DNA from 2 places in the Paenibacillus sp. FSL H8-0259 genome. Region 1 is predicted to be linked to the other one. Evidence: predicted binding sites of a transcription regulator. Region 1 holds the regulator's gene; the other holds the start of a gene.
The links. Region 1 encodes Rex, which represses fermentation and respiration genes when NADH is low (regulators of the CRP and FNR family bind a similar motif). Its sites were predicted from a motif close to TTGTGAAATATTTCACAA; they were not measured.
Positions count from the first base shown of each region.

Region 2: a site for Rex is predicted at 2,240-2,257, ahead of NSU01_RS14020 (DUF1641 domain-containing protein). Genes of this name have one in related genera too.

Region 1 is NZ_CP150147.1:5,195,541-5,200,591, reverse strand. Features, by position in the region: gene dinG (ATP-dependent DNA helicase DinG) at 1-1,145, shown strand, start outside; gene NSU01_RS22465 (redox-sensing transcriptional repressor Rex) at 1,365-2,018, shown strand; gene NSU01_RS22460 (amidohydrolase) at 2,005-3,306, shown strand; gene NSU01_RS22455 (DUF5590 domain-containing protein) at 3,334-3,855, shown strand; gene NSU01_RS22450 (aminoglycoside adenylyltransferase domain-containing protein) at 4,167-4,934, shown strand.
Region 2 is NZ_CP150147.1:3,360,404-3,365,454, reverse strand. Features, by position in the region: gene NSU01_RS14030 (alpha/beta hydrolase) at 1-289, opposite strand, end outside; gene NSU01_RS14025 (NAD(P)/FAD-dependent oxidoreductase) at 504-1,682, opposite strand; gene NSU01_RS14020 (DUF1641 domain-containing protein) at 1,723-2,160, opposite strand; gene NSU01_RS14015 (nitroreductase family protein) at 2,486-3,103, shown strand; gene NSU01_RS14010 (hypothetical protein) at 3,222-3,845, opposite strand; gene NSU01_RS14005 (hypothetical protein) at 5,019-5,051, opposite strand, start outside.

The DNA of each region.
Region 1 (5,051 bases):
TGCAGCCGGGCAAGAAGCCCAAAGAGTGGGAGGAGCTGGCTGCTCTGGAGAATACACTCCATCTCAGCTTGAGTGATATCATCCGCAAGGGTGATAAAATGCTCAGTGAGATGCGTGATACGGACAGCCAGTCCTCTTCGGACAGTCTTGTGACGGATATCGGCGGGTTGTTCAAGGACCTGGCCTCCATCCGGGAGCAGATCCGTTTCTTTATGGGACTGAATGACGAGAATATCGTCTACTGGCTGGAGGGGAGCGGCAATTACCGCGGCAAATCGCTGCAGATGTATGCCGTTCCGGTGGATGTGAGCACCCAGCTCAGGGAGCTGTTCTTCGACAAGAAGAAGAGTATCATCCTGACCTCGGCCACCTTGTCTGTGGATAAGTCATTCCAGTTCATGATAGATAATCTCGGTCTTGGTGAGGCTGCAGAGCAGGGCCGTCTGATGACAGCCCTGCTTCCGTCGCCGTTCAAATACCGTGAGCAGGCACTGCTTGTCATTCCCCGTGATTTCCCGAGTGTCAAGGGAAGCATAGGGGATGCCCGCTTTGTGGATACACTGGTCCATTCTCTGGCAGAAACTGCCGTGGCTACCCGCGGGCGGATGCTGGTGCTCTTCACCTCCTACAAGATGCTGCGCCAGGTCTATGATCCGCTGAAGGAGGCCCTGGCTTCGCAGGATATCGCGGTGCTTGGACAAGGCGTAGAAGGCGGCAGTCGGAGCAAGCTGATCCGGCGGTTCCAGGACAGTACAGCGTCAGTCTTGCTGGGTACGAGCAGCTTCTGGGAAGGTGTAGACATTCCCGGTGAAGCTTTGACCTGTCTGGCCATTGTCAGACTTCCGTTCCAGCCGCCTAATCATCCGCTGGCTGAAGCGAAGTCGGAGCTGCTCCAGGCACAGAAGAAGAATCCGTTCATGAAGCTGTCCGTCCCGCAGGCCGTAATCCGCTTCAAGCAAGGCTTCGGGCGGCTGGTCCGCACCGCGCAGGACCGCGGAATCGTTATTGTATATGATACCAGGGTAATCGAATCTTATTATGGGAAGTATTTCCTGTATTCGCTGCCCGGTCCCAAGATGGAGCATATGCTGACGGATCAGATCGTTCCGCGGATTGCAGAATGGCTTGAAGAAGGCGGGGTTTAATAATCCGTCTCCGGTTGATATTATGTATAAGTAATTATTGTTCTGAAGTCCCGTGCTCCACTGCTGCTGCCCAAACGGGCAGTAGTACCCGGAGCATGGTTCCTATAACCGGCTTATCAAGCAGCATATGCTATCAAACCTAAGTGAATGCTTACGAAGCGAGTTTTGCGAAGTTGAATCAAGCAGCATATGCTATCAAAACTTTTAGGAGGAGAAAACATGAAATCGGATAAAATATCGGAGGCCGTCGTTCGCAGACTCCCAGTGTACCTGCGTTTCCTGAACGATCTCCAAAAACGTGAAATCTCAACAGTTTCTTCTCAGGAGCTGGGACAGAAGCTTGATCTCAACCCCGCCCAGATCCGCAAGGACCTGGCTTATTTTGGTGATTTCGGCAGAAAAGGCATTGGTTATGATGTCTCTTATCTGATTGAGAAGATCAGGCATATTCTCAAGCTGGACCAGCAGATTAATGTAGCTCTGGTAGGTGCAGGTAATCTTGGCCACGCCTTGTCGAATTACAATGCTTACTTGAAGGATACGATGAAGATTACAGCTGTATTTGATGCTTATGAGCCTAAGGTAGGCCAGCAGATCAACTCGTTGACTGTTCAGCCGATGAGTGAGCTGGGGGATACCATCCGTGCACAGGGCATCCGCATCGGGATTATTACCGTTCCGGACAGTGAAGCACAGAACGTTGCTGACATTCTGGTGGATTCGGGCATTGAGGCGATCCTGAATTTTGCGCCTGTCATTCTGAAGACTCCGGCCAATATCCGGATTCATGCCGCCGATTTCACTACGGATCTGCAGAGTCTGGCTTATTATTTGCATGACGGAAAGGACGAAGCTGAAGATGAGCAGCAATAAAACCATTATTAAAAACGGGCGTTTTCTGGTGCCTGGCAGCGAAGAGCCGGTGCTGAGCGGTTATATGACCATCGAAAATGATCTTATTACTTACATAGGTGAAGATAAGCCTGTAATTGAAGAGGATGCCGAGGTTATTGACGGCAGCCGGCTGCTGTTCATGCCGGGTCTCGTCAACACCCACGGCCATGCGGCGATGTCACTGCTGCGCGGCTACGGCGATGATATGGTACTGCAGGCTTGGCTGCAGGAAAAAATGTGGCCGATGGAAGAGAAATTCACCGGTGATGATGTGTACTGGGGAACCTCTTTGTCCGTTCTTGAGATGCTGAAGGGCGGCACTACGACCTTCCTCGATATGTATGACCATATGGACCGGGTTGCTGAGGTTACCGAGCAGTCAGGCATCCGTGCTGTACTTATGCGCGGTGTTATTGGCCTTTGTCCGGAAGAGGTGCAGAATCACAAGCTCGCGGAGGCGATTGCTTTTGCCCGGAACTGGCATGGCAAGGCTGACGGCAGAATTACTGCAATGCTCTCGCCGCATGCGCCTTACACCTGTCCTCCGGAGTTTTTCATGAAGTTTGTCCAGGCGGCTCATGATCTTGATCTGCCGATGCACACGCATATGTCCGAAACGCGTCATGAAGTGGAGCAGAATGTGGCCGATTACGGCCTGCGTCCGGTCGCTCATCTGGAGAAGCTGGGAATGTTCACCCGGCCGTCCCTGATCGCCCATGGTGTTCATCTGAACGATGAAGAGATTGAGATTCTGGCCCGCCACAATGTTGGTGTATCCCACAATCCCGGCAGCAATCTGAAGCTGGCCAGCGGAGTAGCCCGTGTTCCTGAGCTTCTTAGAGCAGGAGTTAAGGTCTCCCTGGGTACGGACGGTGCGGCAAGCAACAACAACCTGGATATGTTCGAAGAAATGCGGCTGGCCGCGCTGATCCACAAAGGTGTAAGCGGTGATCCTACAGCAGTACCGGCTCCAGAGGCGCTGCTGATGGCGACCGAATATGGTGCACAGTCTATTTTCCTGAACCAGGTAGGCCGGCTTGCAGCAGGGATGAAAGCCGACTTCATTGCGATTGATATTGATCAGCCGCACTTGCTGCCGCATACCGATCTTTTGTCCCATGCGGTATATTCAGCCAGTGCCAAGGATGTGGAGCATGTCTGGGTGAACGGCAAACAGGTTGTGAAGCACGGACAATGTCTGACACTAGATGAAGAAGCTATCCGCCGCAAAGCGCAGGAAACGTTCGAGGGACTGCTTAAACGGTAATACAGGTTTAAAGGGAAAGGAAGCTGCATGTTGAAGAAGAGGAGAAAATGGCTTCCGCTGGGGATTTCCCTGGTTCTGCTCCTTCTGTTCGGACTAAGCCAGTTTTATGCCTACATTATGAAGGATCAGTGGAACGAGCGGAGTGAAGCCAAAGAGATTGCCAGAGCGCGGGCCGGCTTAACTGAGGTAACCAAAGCACAGAAATCCGTCTGGGATGAAAATGCGATATACTGGGTGCTTACCGGAAAAAATGATGCAGGAACCGAGCTGATGGTTTGGGTCCGTTTTACCAAGGAAGGCCAGCCAGCCGGAGGCGCCAACGATTTATACGCGGAGGAGCTCAGCAAAGGGACTTCTGAGGCGCAAATCCGTGATATTATAGCTGCCCAGCTTCCGGGTATTACGATTAAGCGGCTGCTGCCGGGAGTGTATAACGGAGAATATGCCTGGCAGCTGTTCTACAAAAAGGACGGCAGGTTCTATTACAGCTTCTATCGCTTCACAGACGGCAGTGCCATCGGTGAAGGGTACAGCCTGCCCAACCGGTAAGCGGCAGCAAGAATGGTCTACAGCAGGAGCGGGAGGACAGTTGAACTGTTCTCCCGCTTTTTATATTAATATAAGCCGTAATTTAAAAGGTTCTTCAAGGGAGAGAACAATCAATAACTATTCTTGGACTTGTGGCCTACTTGGAGCTATGGCTTAATAATAGGGGAGGAATAGATGAATCCATTTCGATGGCATGACAGCTGGATAGCATTAATCAGTATATACGATGATGCATACCGGATTGTCATATCGGAAGTATTCATTCCCGGCATCTGCTTCATACATAATTGACATTCAGGAGGATCATAAATTTGGAAATTCTAGCCTATTTAGATCAGGCGGTAACGTTGTTCAAAGAGGAGCTGGGGGCAAATTTGTCCGGGATTTATCTGCACGGTTCGCTGGCCATGGGCTGTTTTCATCCGGATAAAAGTGATATTGATCTGCTGATTGTCGTACACGACAAGCTGCCTGTAGAGGTCAGCCGGAAACTGGCCAAGAAAGTGATAGCTTATCACGACAGTCTGCCGAACCGGCGCGGGGTTGAGCTAACTATTGTATTGAAGAAATATTTGAAGAACTTTGTGCATCCGACGCCCTTTGAGTTTCACTTCTCGGACTTTCATCTGGACCGGTACAGAAATGATGAGCATTATCTGTGTGGCGGGTTTGAGGACAGGGATCTTGCGGCTCAATTTGCCGTAGTCTATCAGCGGGGATTTATTCTGTACGGCGAGCCTATCCGCGAAGCGTTTCTGCCGGTAGACCGCCAATACTACCTCGATTCTATCCTTGGTGATATCGGAGATGCTGCTCAGCAAATCATAGATTCTCCAGTGTACTACACACTGAATTTGTGCCGTGTGCTGTATTTTGTGCGGGAAGAAGTTGTGTCTTCCAAAAAGGAAGGCGGGGAGTGGGGCCTGCAGCATTTGCCGTCCAGCTATCACGGGCTGCTGAAGCACTGCCTTGAAGAATATAGCGGTGTGGCGAGTGACAGCAGTTACGACCCGGAGTTATTAATTGATTTTGCAGAATACATGGCCGGCGAAATCAGACAGCACCAAGCCAAGGTGTAAATTCAAACTAACAATGAGTGAAGCGGACTGAGATTCCGTTATCTTGTTCATTTAAGCCCGAAATGGGGTGTATTTGTTAATTAACGGAATCTGAGTCCGCGCCAGCGGCAGACCAGC
Region 2 (5,051 bases), 1.8 Mb from region 1:
TAATATCCAGCAGTGCAAGCAGCCGGTACAGCTCCTCCACCAGATCCTGGCAGGAGCGCGGCCCCGGCACTCCCGGGCTGGTCCCGGTACCGGGTCTGTCATAAGCGAGGGTTGAGGCATGCTGCGCAATATTCTCCTGGACACCGCTCCAGGAATCGCAACCATCCCCTAATCCGGAAATAAAGATGACAGCAGGCGCATGGTATGCAGAATATTTATAATACAATCCGCGGCCCTGCCCGTCCGTTTGAACCTCCATCCAATTGCAGATAAACCCGTTCTGAATCATCTTCTCCTCCTAGTGCTGCGCAAAAAGTTCATATAAAGGATGTATGCCTCATTCAGGATAAAGGTCCTTCCAGTAATTTACTATGTAATTTCACACAGCTCTCCTTTCACCGTCTGAATTCATGAAAAATCCCCTTCAACTGCCTGCCGGCGGTTAAAGGGGATGATCTGCCGCATGGAAGCGGCCTGCTATAGGATAGATGGTTAGGAGAGAATTAATAGGCCAGACTGAACAACCCGTGAATATGGGTCAAATACCGGATATTGCTTGCTTCCTTCATCAGCGTTGCCGGCAGACCCTTCAGCGGTGTGGAATTGCCGCCGACAATCGCTACTCCGTCTCTGCGTCCCAGACTGGCAAGTGTCCCGGAATTCACCGGACTGAAGGTCTCGGAGGCTTTATCATTCAGGTAAGCGTAAAGGTTATAACCGATCAGTTCACCCATCTGCCAGGCGATTTGTGCCGTTGGCGGATACGGACGGCCGTCCGGTGCGAACACAACCGCACTGTCACCGGCTACAAATACATTCTGGTGTGAAGTGGATTGCAGGAACTCATTCACGGTTGCGCGGCCGCGGTTCACTTCAAGCCCGGACTCACCGATCAGCGGGTTGCCCTGCACGCCGCCGGTCCAGACGAAGGTATTCGCCACAATCTGGCGGCCGTCCTTCAGATCAATGGTATTGCCTGCTACATTAGTAACAGGAAGACCTGTCAGGAACTGAACTCCCCGTTTCTCGAGGCTGGTTGTAGCGCGCTCAATCAGATGATCCGGCAGAACCGGAAGAATCTTCGGGCCGGCTTCTACGAGCAGCAGCTGGATCTCAGCCGGATTCACTCCATATTTCTTAGTCAGCTTGGGCAGTACATCGGCAATTTCACCTACAAGCTCAACACCTGTCAAGCCGCCCCCGCCGATCAGGATGGTTGCATCGGCCGCATTGCCGCTTTTGGCATATTCACGAATCCGGTCTTCAATATGTCCGTGAATCCGCAGTGCATCCGCCGCCGATTTCAGCACCATGCTGTACTGTTCAAGTCCCGGAATGCCGAAATAAGCCGTCGTGCTGCCCAGACCGACAACAAGAGCATCATAAGTCAGCATTACACCATCCGAGAGGATGATTTGCTTGTTCTCCACCGAGAACGAATTAACCTTGGCAATCTTGAGATCGATATCCTTACCGGCGAACAGCTTGGCAAGCGGCATGGCAACCGCCTGTTCAGAAGCACTTCCTGCTGCAAGGCGGTGTAGTTCGGTAATGATCTGGTGTGTCGGATACTGATTAACCACTGTAACTCTGGCTTCAGCTTTGCTCATATATTTGCGCACGGTTAGCGCACTCAATAAGCCGCCGTAACCTGCACCTAGAATAACTATGTGTTTTGACATCATATTTCCTCCATCCCTACGATTAAGAATTGAACAATAATTACTTACCGGATTGGCGTTCGCCGCTGACCTGCAGGTATGCATTCATGAAACGGAGCACGTTTTGTACCTGCGGGTCCTTGATCATTTTCATCATGCCAAACAGGCTGATGGTTTCACTGCTTGCATCCGCGCGGTCTTTCGCTTCAATAACCGTAGCCGCCAGATTCTTGACAGAGCCTACCACAGGACCCGCCATCTCTTTGATTGCGCCTACCGTATCATTTTTCAATACTTCATCCGTTGCAACCGACTGTACGAAATCGACCGATTTGGTTAATACATTCACCAGTTGGGTAATCTGCGGCAGCTGCTCCACCAGAAGAATCAGGGATTCCTGAACTTCCGGCTTCAGAAGCTGATTCAGCAAATCCTCTTGGGGAAGGCCTGCTGCGGGTATTTCTTGTTCCAAAGGGGTTTGGGTAATGGTTTCTGACATATCGAAGTCTCCTTTACAATGGCATTGCTGCTTAAAAGTATTCATCCACTGAAACTATGTGACTATTATATCATTCCGGTTGTAATAAATGTCACAATGTTTTTGGCTTTATAGCCTTATTTTGTGATTAAAATCACTTCTTTTCTCGCTTTTTCAAAATTTATCGACTATTTGAACTAAAATTCACAATTTACTGTTGTTTAATCATTGACGTACGCTTGTAGTTGTGATATTTTAAGCAAGTAACTTATTGTAAGCTTATTTATTAATATCAGCTATTGATTTTTACTAACCAACATACATATCCCAATGGAGGTCATTATTTATGAGTACTTTTTCAGAATTGGTTCAGTCCCGCAGATCGGCTATGAATTTCGTTGAAGGGGTGCAAATCCCACAGAATGAGCTGGAGGAGATGTTCTCACTGGCCCGCCTGGCTCCATCGGCCTTCAACCTGCAGCACGCCCACTACAAAGTCATCAGCGATGACACTGTGAAGGAAGAAATCCGTAAAGGTGCTTACGGTCAATACAAAATCCACACCGCCTCGGCTGTCATCGTTGTGCTGGGTGACAAAAACGCCTACCAGCAGGCTCCAGAAATCTATAGCGGACTTAAAATGCTGGGAGCCATGAGCGAAGAGGATTATGACCGCACCATTCAGTCTATTAATGATTCTTACACCGGAAAAGACGCTTTCCAGCGGGATGAAGCAATCCGCAATGCTTCCTTGTCAGCTATGCAGTTCATGCTGATTGCCAAAGACAAGGGCTGGGATACCTGCCCGATGATCGGTTTTGATCCGGAGGCGGTGAAAGCTACTCTCGGGCTCAGCGACAACTTCGTTCCGGTAATGCTGATTACGATCGGCAAAGACAACAAGCACAAAATTAGACCGCGCGGCTACCGCAAGCCGGTTAATGAGTTCGTTGAATTTATCTGAGCCTACCCCCGGTCCAGCGAAGTCCCTGTTTAATAGTTGACAGCAAAAAGGTCTTCCGGCAGCTTAACCGGAAGACCTTTTTGCTGTGATTTTATAAGATAAAGCTTCAGTCTGATGTTCATTTGGCATAATGCAATATAGCCGCTGCCGCGCGTTCCCGCCGCTCCGCATCGGGACTGTGCAGGGCAGCCTTCAGAACAGCCAGCGCCTCAGCTATTGTGGCTTCATCCACACGGGCCGGGGAATGAGCAGTCTCCATATCGCCAGGTGAAGAATCTGCAAGCCACAAATCCATTCTTGCTGCAGGCAGCACCCCTGAATAGCGGGTAACCTCCTGATCCGAAGCAAGCAGTGCTTGTACTGCAGAATTCACAGCTGTACGGGGCAGACTCTTCAGCCAGGTTACTCCGCGCCGGTGCGCAGTTCCGCCCTCCACACTCTCCTGCCGGGCATCATAGAAATAATCACCCAGATCGCCAAGGTATACCCATTCCTCATCCGCAATCAGCACATAATCCCCGTCCTGCATCACGTTGACGAACGTGTCTAAACTGCTGAGAGCTTCTTCCAGCACCTGCTCCTGATAAGCTCCGGATGCAACCAGCGTGCTGCGGATATCCTCTCTCCCGCTGGACTCCAGATTTCCAATAACGGGATCTCCCGCACATACATAATTATCCTCCAGAAAAGACTTGATTAACCTGCTGCGGGTTCCGTCAAGCCTCACTCCAAACAAACTCATCCTTTTCTTCCTCCTTCAAATGCCCGGATAGCTGAACCGCAACATAACAATCAGTAAATTATACAGCAAACGGCAACGCTTTTGCCGTCCATTTTATAAGACAGCACTGTTCCAGGGCACCAAATTTGCCCTGCAGGTGAATCAAGCTAGAGATTGTGAAGCTACCTGCGGACAAATCATGCTGAGCTAAGAAGCTTGGCAATTGCACTGTTCCTCACCTGAGCTTGGCTGGAGATTAGCAGGAGATTGCCTGAAGCATCACGGGCTCATGAACTCATCAGCTGGTGAGGAGGACTGAGATTCCGTTATTGGCGAAGAAATGGCGAATTCGCAGGACATTCGGACTTAGATTCCGTTAATGTCCTGAAACGCCTTGTTGTAGCGCTTAAAAGAACAGGATAAAGGATTCACTCAGTCCGCATCCTCCTGATCATGAGGCTTTTTGGAGAAATAAGGGCTTCTCAGTCCACTTCAGCAAGAAATCTGCTTCGATATACCAGCAGCCAGTCAGCGGATTGACACAGCCGATAGCCGTTCAGAGTATTTAGCCCTCCTCGCAGCGACTGGGTTACATTGGATCAAGTTTAGAGTGAATGACTATTGTTCGGAATCCTCCTAAAAAACTAAGGATAAGGAAGCATAATAGCGCTTACATGATCTTACAGTGAAAAATAACCGCAAATTTAAAGTATTCGCCTTTTTACGGCTGCGGCATGTCACGGTATAATACAGGTATCAACTCAAGGAACCATACACTGCGGTAAGAACGCATGCGGGGGCAGAATCTCCGGCAGTCCTCTTAAGCAGCTGTACTCCCTGAGCTTGAGACTATATCTTTGATCCTGGCGTTATAGCTTTCAATCCATCCCTACACGAAATGGTATGAGCTTCTTAAAGCTCAAAAGCCCACAATCAATCCTATCGTGGTCAGCGGATGAATTAGAGAAGATTTAACGGGCAGGATAGGCAAATTGACTGCCGCCTCGGACGATTTCTACCCGGCTGAGTACAAAGGATAGGATAAGGAGTCTGAGAAGAACATGGGTATAGTGGTTATTATATAAACCTCTATTGTTGATGAAGCTATCAATAATAGAGGTTTATATGTGTTATAGGGGGATTTATTTTAGTTATAGCGGGACAAGCATGCAGCTGACCTTGGCATAGGCCGCTTTAGCGCAGGCCTTCGGCAACTTTAAGCAGAGT